3 regions of the Rhizobium sp. BK275 genome follow, and region 2 is predicted to be linked to each of the others. Evidence: riboswitches for the same ligand, from Rfam matches in the RefSeq annotation. Region 2 holds a riboswitch; each other region holds the start of a gene.
What was found. Region 2 has a riboswitch for thiamine pyrophosphate ahead of thiM (hydroxyethylthiazole kinase). Riboswitches for the same ligand answer to the same signal wherever they lie in the genome.

Region 1 (2,259 bases), on a different contig from region 2:
TTGATGATACCGAGGCGCCGTAGCACATCGCGGCCGTAGCGGCGCTGGTTGCCGCGGGTGCGGATGCTGGAGATCAGCCCCTTCGTCTCGTAGAAATGCAGGGCAGAAACCGCAAGCCCGCTTCGCTCTGCCACCTCACCCACCGTCAGGAGCTTGCTCAACGAGAATGTCGAATTCTGCTGCATGGCCTATTGACCTCAATGTTAGTTGAGGTTCTATAGACTGCGCTCCCGAGGCCGTAAAGCCGATACGAGAAGGAGCAATGCATGCAGAAACCCATGAGGCTTGCCGTCATCTACGGCAGCACGCGCGAGGGACGCATCTGCGACAGGGTGGTGAAATGGCTCGAAAGAGAGCTGGCCCGCTTTCCGCAATTCAAAATCGACATCATCGATCCGCTGGCATTTTCGTTGCCGCGAGAGCATGCGCCGCATCATCCGGAGGCAAGACGGCTTGCGGACAGGCTCCATCAGGCCGATGGCTTCATCCTCGTCACGCCGGAATATAACCACAGTTTCACCGCCTCACTGAAATTCCTCATCGATCTCTTCATCGAGCCCTGGCACGGCAAGCCGATTGCCTTTGTCTGCTATGGCGGCGTCTCCGCCGGATTACGGGCAGTTGAACAGCTCCGCCTCGTCTTCGCCGAACTCCATGCCGTCACGATCTGCGACGCGGTGAGCTTCAACTCCCCCTGGCGTCGTTTCGATAATGAAGGCCGGCTGCAGGATCCGCAGGATGCGTTGCGCCGGCTATCGAGAATGATGGCCCAGTTGCAATGGTGGACCGAGGCGCTGATCACCGCCCGCAGCGACACTCCCTATGCCGGCGTAGCCGCCTGAGACAACGACATCCGGTTCCGTTTCTGGCAGGTACGGAACCGGCTGGACACCCGGACAGGGCCTCCGTCCGGGTGCTTCCCTCCTCTGACACCTAACAGTTGCTTCCAAACAGCCATCACCTTTATACCGACCGTATAGCCGGTAGGAATTTTGCGGTTGCAGTATCGCAAACCCGGTGATAGTTTCCGCCACAATTCACGGGGGAGCTCCGAATTGCCGGGGCTGAGATGTGAGGCGCATGCCTCCGGACCCTTCAAAGCTGATCTGGGTAATGCCAGCGGAGCGAGGTCCAAGTGTTTTCCGGCGCGCAAGTGTCCCTGTATCCGATGTCCGGCAATTTCGTCGGCATCATCCTTGACGCGATCAAGGCTCTTGAGCCCTATCGCGATCGGCTTCGCATCGAAACCGACGATATCTCCACGCTGATGGTCGGTCCGCCCGACGTGCTGTTTGCCGCCATGCGCGACCTGTTCGTTTCGGCTGCCGCAAGCGGCGAGCACTGCGTATTGTCCGCCGCCATCTCGCGTGGCTGCCCCGGCGAACCGGATGATGCGATCTGCGGCGCCAGCCTGCCCTCTAGCCGGTCCGAACCGCTTGCCGAGCGCGTCGAGGCGGCGATCACGGCAGCCAGGGATACGAAACGGACCGGCCAGGCGACGGCAGCCCAGGTTTCTCTCTATGTTATGGGAACGGGCACGCATATGGACGAGATCTATGGCTGCATCGATTTCCTGAAGCGTTCGGGCACATTCGACCGCTCCAAGAATTTCTGCACCAAGCTGCGCGGCGATGCCGGCGCGATCTTCGCGACCATTCACCAAGCCTTCTATCGCTTCGGCGATCCCGAAGGCCACGTGACGCTGGATATCACGGTCTCCGCGAACAGCCCGAGCAAAGCCTGAGACGCTTGACGGCGATGACCTTATCGAAATCGGATTCGACATTCACGGCATTGAGGCGGGCCTTGCCTGCCATTCTTGCCGTGTTTGCCTTCCTGGCTGCCTGGGAACTCTATGTCGATCTCTCCGGCATCAAACCCTCCATCCTGCCCTCGCCTTCACGCGTCCTGACGCAGGGCTGGCTGAACAGGCAGGCGCTGCTCGACAATACCTGGCCGACGCTCAGCGCAACGCTCGGCGGTTTTGCCCTGTCGCTGGTCTTTGCCTTCGTCTCGTCGGTGCTGATGGATTTCGTACCCTTCATGCGCCGCGCGCTGCTGCCGCTCTTCATCGTCAGCCAGACGCTGCCACTGGTCGCGATTGCGCCCCTGGTCGTGCTTTGGTTCGGTTTCGGGCTGCTGCCGAAACTTCTGCTCGTCGCGCTCGTCACCTTCTTTCCGTTGCTGGTCGCCCTGCTGCAGGGCTATGAATCGACGGACGGGGATATTGCCGAGCTTTTGAGTTCCATGAAGGCGAGC
Region 2 (2,259 bases):
CAAGGATCATGTCCGGGCCGATCATCGAACGTGCGGCGGCTGGCCCCGTATCGTCCTGTCCGATATGCAGCCCGTCGGCGCCGATTGCAACGGCCGCTTCCACATCGTCATTGACAATCAGCAGCGCGCCTGTGCCTTTCAGTATCTCTTTCAGGACAAGACCGGTTTCCACCATTCTTGCCGTTCCGCCGTGCTTGTCGCGAAGCTGCACCATGGTCGCGCCGCCTGCGACGGCAAGCCGCGTCGTCTCGGCCATGCCGATACCGGCGCAAAGATCGGGATCCAGGACCAGATAGAGGGAGAGGTCAAAGCGTTTCATGCGGCATTGATCCTGGTTCTTGCATCCAGTGTCGAGCCATCAAGCGCGGCGAGCGCATCGAGGAAGCGCCAGGAGAAGGAGCCCGGGCCGGCTGCATCTTTCGCCGCCTCTTCGCCGGCAACCGCGAAGGTGGCGAGTGCCGCAACTGTGCCTGCAAAGGGATCGTCGACAATGGTTGCGGCAAAGGCGCCGGTGAGGCAGGTCAGCGAGCAGCCGAGTGCGGTGACCTGCGGCATTAGCGGCGAACCGCCTTCGATGCGCAGCGCTTGTGCGCCGTCAGTCACGAAATCAACGACCCCGGTGACAGCGACGACTGCGCCATACCGTTCAGCGAGCAACCGGGCAGAAGCCTCGGCCCGCTCAACGGGGTCACGGCTGTCGACGCCCTGGCCACGGCTTTCGCCGCCGGCAAGTGCGATGATTTCCGAGGCATTGCCGCGAATGATCGTCGGGCGAAGCGCCAGCAGATCGGCAACCGCCTTGCGGCGGAAGGAAGTCGCGTAATGGGCGACCGGATCGAGAACCCACGGCCTGCCGCCTGCGTTCGCAGCCGTTGCCGCTGCCTGCATGCCGTCGATCCATTGGGTGGAGAGCGTGCCGATATTGACGGTCAAGGCGCCAGCGATCGCAGCAAATTCTCCGGCCTCCTCGGCGGCGTGAACCATGGCAGGCGACGCCCCGGCCGCAAGCACCACATTGGCGGCGATGTTCATGGCGACATAATTGGTGATGCACTGTACGAGCGGTGGCTTCGCCCGCATCGCCGTCAACAGTGCTCCGGGTGTCTTGTTCTCCATAGTACCCCTTTCAGGCGGGGCAGGCGCGGGAACGATCATGCGATGAAGCAGATGGCGACCCGAGCGACTCCCTCCGCCGGCATTATCCGGTTCAGGTTCGAAGGGTGCTTCTCAGCCCATTCTTGCGAATGGGCGCCCCTGTCTCTCAACGGCACTCTTTCTTGCAGAGAATGGTGCCGCTGTCACTGGCAAAATAACGGTTCTGTGAAGGAGGATCACTCCCGGCACCATCGTTCTGGGTTGGAGCTTGCCAACTTCTCGTATGGTCTCCTTAAAAGACCCCGCGTTTTGAGCTTGGCAAGCCCCGATCCAATCAACGCAGCGGCGCTGGAAGCAGGTTTGCGGTGAAATCCTGATAGGAAACTGGCCGCAGGAACCTGTAGATCGCCAGCGTCCCGACCGATGTCGACCTGCCGTCGGCGGTTGCCGGGTAGGGGCCGCCATGCACCATGGCGGGCGAGACCTCGACACCGGTTCCGAAGCCGTTCACGAGCAGGCGTCCGGCGAGCATTTCCAGCTTGGGAACGAGGCGCTTTGCTTCCGGCTCGTCTTCGCTGGCGATGTGGAGGGCGACGGTCAGCTGCCCTTCGAGGCCATCGAGGACGCGTTCGAGTTCTGTGAGATCGCGGCACCGCACGATAAGGCCGGCCGCACCGAAGACCTCGTCCTGCAGCTCGTGATGCGCGAGGAATGCCGCAGCCGTCGTCTCGAAGAGAGCGGCCGCGCCTTCGAATTCGCTGCCGGGCTTGCCATTGGCAACGAGCCGGACTTCGGGATGCTTCTCCAGCCGGGCAACGCCATCGCAGAATGCCTTGGCGATGGAGCCTGTCAGCATCGTCTGGGCGCTGACATCGGGGAGAAGCTCCCGCGCCTTGGCAATGAAGGTGTCCAGGCCTTCGCTGTCGACGGCGAGAATGAGGCCGGGATTGGTGCAGAACTGTCCGGCACCGAGGACAAGCGAGTTTACGAAAGTCGTTGCAATCTCCGCCGCGCGGCTTTTCAGCGCGTTGGGGAAGAAGATGACCGGGTTGATGCTGCTCATTTCGGCATAGACCGGGATCGGCTGCTTGCGCTCGGAAGCGATCTTCATCAGCGCCGTGCCGCCGCGGCGCGAACCGGTGAAGCCAACTGCCCGAATTCTTG
Region 3 (2,259 bases), on a different contig from region 2:
ATTATTCGTTGCCGGAAATACGCGGTGGCACTTGCCTCTGATATGTGCCGCACCATGTCAGTGGTCTTAAGGTCTAGCTCAGGGAGGAACGGATGGCAATGAACGAAGACCGTCTCAGACAACGCGCCTATGAGATCTGGGAGCAGGAGGGTCGGCCTCACGGGGAGGACATGAAGCACTGGCTGCAGGCGTTTCAGGAAATCGCCGCGAGCACCGAGACCGGTGGTCAGCCGGTCAAGAAACCCCGGTCGAAGAAGGCTGGGGAGGCGGACGTAGCCCCTAAGGTAAAAGCAGCAGGCAAGTCCAAGGGCGGCGCCCAGAGCGTTCCGACGACGGCTCCGCCGCCGAAGTCAACTAAGATTGCCACAGGCGTTACCAAGCACTAACTGGGCTGCTTCCTGGCGGCCCATTCGACTTGGTTGAATGGGATTGAAAGAGCGGGGCGCCCTCGATGAGCGCCCTGCGATGAATTCTGATTGTCGAAAAGGAGATCCCGTGCGGTTTAGAGCGGTCTGACGTTTTCGGCCTTTGACTTGCCTGTCTTCCGATCCTGGCCGATATCGAAGGACACGTTCTGGCCTTCCTTCAGTGTACCACCGTATTGCAATGCGGATACGTGCACGAAAACATCAGCTCCGCCGTCGTCAGGCGTGATAAAGCCGAAACCCTTGTCGTTGTTGAAAAACTTTACTTTGCCAGTCGGCATGAGAATCCTCGTGTGCTTGCGGTTTAATCGCGCCGGCAATCTAGCGATCAGCTGTCGCGCGATCAACCCGATCTACCGGGAGCGAATGGGAAACAACGACCGGCCTTAGCCAGCACGCTCTGGTGCTGGCATGTGTTTGCATGAGCTGGAGGTTGGATAGAGCCTCTTTGGCTGGCAGAGAACGTTCCTAAACCTCGTGTCGTGTCTGGTCGTGCGTCCCACGCGCGTTCGTATTAATCGCCCTTCATTAGAGGGGCGCCGAAAGGCTTCCGGGTTGCGTTATGCGGATCGCGCTTGTCGTATATTATTGCTCTCAGGGCAAGCTCGGTGCGGTTCACCCTGCGTGCTGGTTTGCCCGAAGTTCCGCAGTTCCGGGTTGACATGAACTCGGCCGAGCACATAGTCTTTGCGACATTCACCAGGGGTGTCCCGGCAAGGGGCTGAGATACTGCTAGGCAATACGGCTTTGCCGATTGTGGGCGCAGTGACCCGTTGAACCTGATCCAGTTCATACTGGCGTAGGGACGGTGCAAGCGCTCGAAGACTTTGGATTCACGCGTAGAATCCATGCCGGCGTCTTTCCATCATTCCGGCTGATTGACTGGGTCTCCAACACCAACTTGGAGCCTCAAACCATGACCATTGCCGCAAAAAACCTCACTCCGACCGTTACCACCGGCCCGCTGCCGGCGTCGCGGAAAGTCCATGTCGCGGGGGATATTCACGCCGACATCCGCGTGCCGATGCGCGAGATCAGCGTGCATCCGACATCGGGCGAGCCGCCTGTTGTCGTCTACGATTCCTCCGGCCCTTATACCGCCGACGGAGCAGATATCCGCATCGAGCGGGGCCTGTCACAGCTTCGCCGCAACTGGGTACTCGCGCGCGGCGATGTCGAGGCCTATGAAGGCCGCCATCTGCGCCCCGAAGACAATGGCTTTGTTACCGGCGAGCGGTTGACACCGCAATTTCCTGCCAAACGTCAGCCGCTACGTGCCAGAGACGGCAAGGCGGTCACCCAGCTTGCCTATGCGCGCGCCGGCATCATCACGCCGGAAATGGAGTTCATCGCCATCCGCGAAAACCTTGGCCGCAAAGCGAAGGTCGAAGCCATAATTCGCGATGGCGAAAGTTTCGGCGCCCATATTCCGGATCATGTGACCCCGGAATTCGTCCGTCAGGAGGTCGCAGCCGGCCGCGCGATCATCCCGGCCAATATCAATCACCCGGAAAGCGAGCCGATGATCATCGGCCGGAATTTCCTGGTGAAGATCAATGCCAATATCGGCAATTCCGCCGTCACCTCCTCTATGGCAGAGGAAGTCGAGAAGATGGTTTGGGCGGCTCGCTGGGGCGCCGACACCGTCATGGACCTGTCGACCGGCCGCAACATTCACAACATCCGCGAGTGGATCATCCGCAACTCGCCGCTTCCGATCGGCACGGTACCGCTCTATCAGGCGCTGGAGAAGGTCGATGGGATCGCCGAGAACCTCTCTTGGGAGGTCTATCGCGACACGCTGATCGAGCAGGCCGAGCAGGGGGTCGATTAT

Region 1: linked by a shared signal. The riboswitch ahead of FHT82_RS19495 (YkoF family thiamine/hydroxymethylpyrimidine-binding protein) and the one ahead of thiM (hydroxyethylthiazole kinase) in region 2 are both predicted to bind thiamine pyrophosphate.
Region 3: linked by a shared signal. The riboswitch ahead of thiC (phosphomethylpyrimidine synthase ThiC) and the one ahead of thiM (hydroxyethylthiazole kinase) in region 2 are both predicted to bind thiamine pyrophosphate.

What each region holds. Positions count from the first base shown of each region.
Region 1 covers NZ_JACHZL010000006.1:112,638-114,896, forward strand. The annotation lists gene soxR (redox-sensitive transcriptional activator SoxR) at 1-185, opposite strand, end outside; gene FHT82_RS19490 (NAD(P)H-dependent oxidoreductase) at 267-842, shown strand; TPP riboswitch at 1,032-1,146, shown strand; gene FHT82_RS19495 (YkoF family thiamine/hydroxymethylpyrimidine-binding protein) at 1,136-1,744, shown strand; gene FHT82_RS19500 (ABC transporter permease) at 1,759-2,259, shown strand, end outside.
Region 2 covers NZ_JACHZL010000005.1:307,159-309,417, reverse strand. The annotation lists gene thiE (thiamine phosphate synthase) at 1-319, opposite strand, end outside; gene thiM (hydroxyethylthiazole kinase) at 316-1,116, opposite strand; TPP riboswitch at 1,168-1,266, opposite strand; gene FHT82_RS17810 (aldehyde dehydrogenase (NADP(+))) at 1,430-2,259, opposite strand, start outside.
Region 3 covers NZ_JACHZL010000001.1:50,149-52,407, reverse strand. The annotation lists gene FHT82_RS00230 (DUF2934 domain-containing protein) at 93-386, shown strand; gene FHT82_RS00225 (cold-shock protein) at 503-706, opposite strand; TPP riboswitch at 1,117-1,249, shown strand; gene thiC (phosphomethylpyrimidine synthase ThiC) at 1,342-2,259, shown strand, end outside.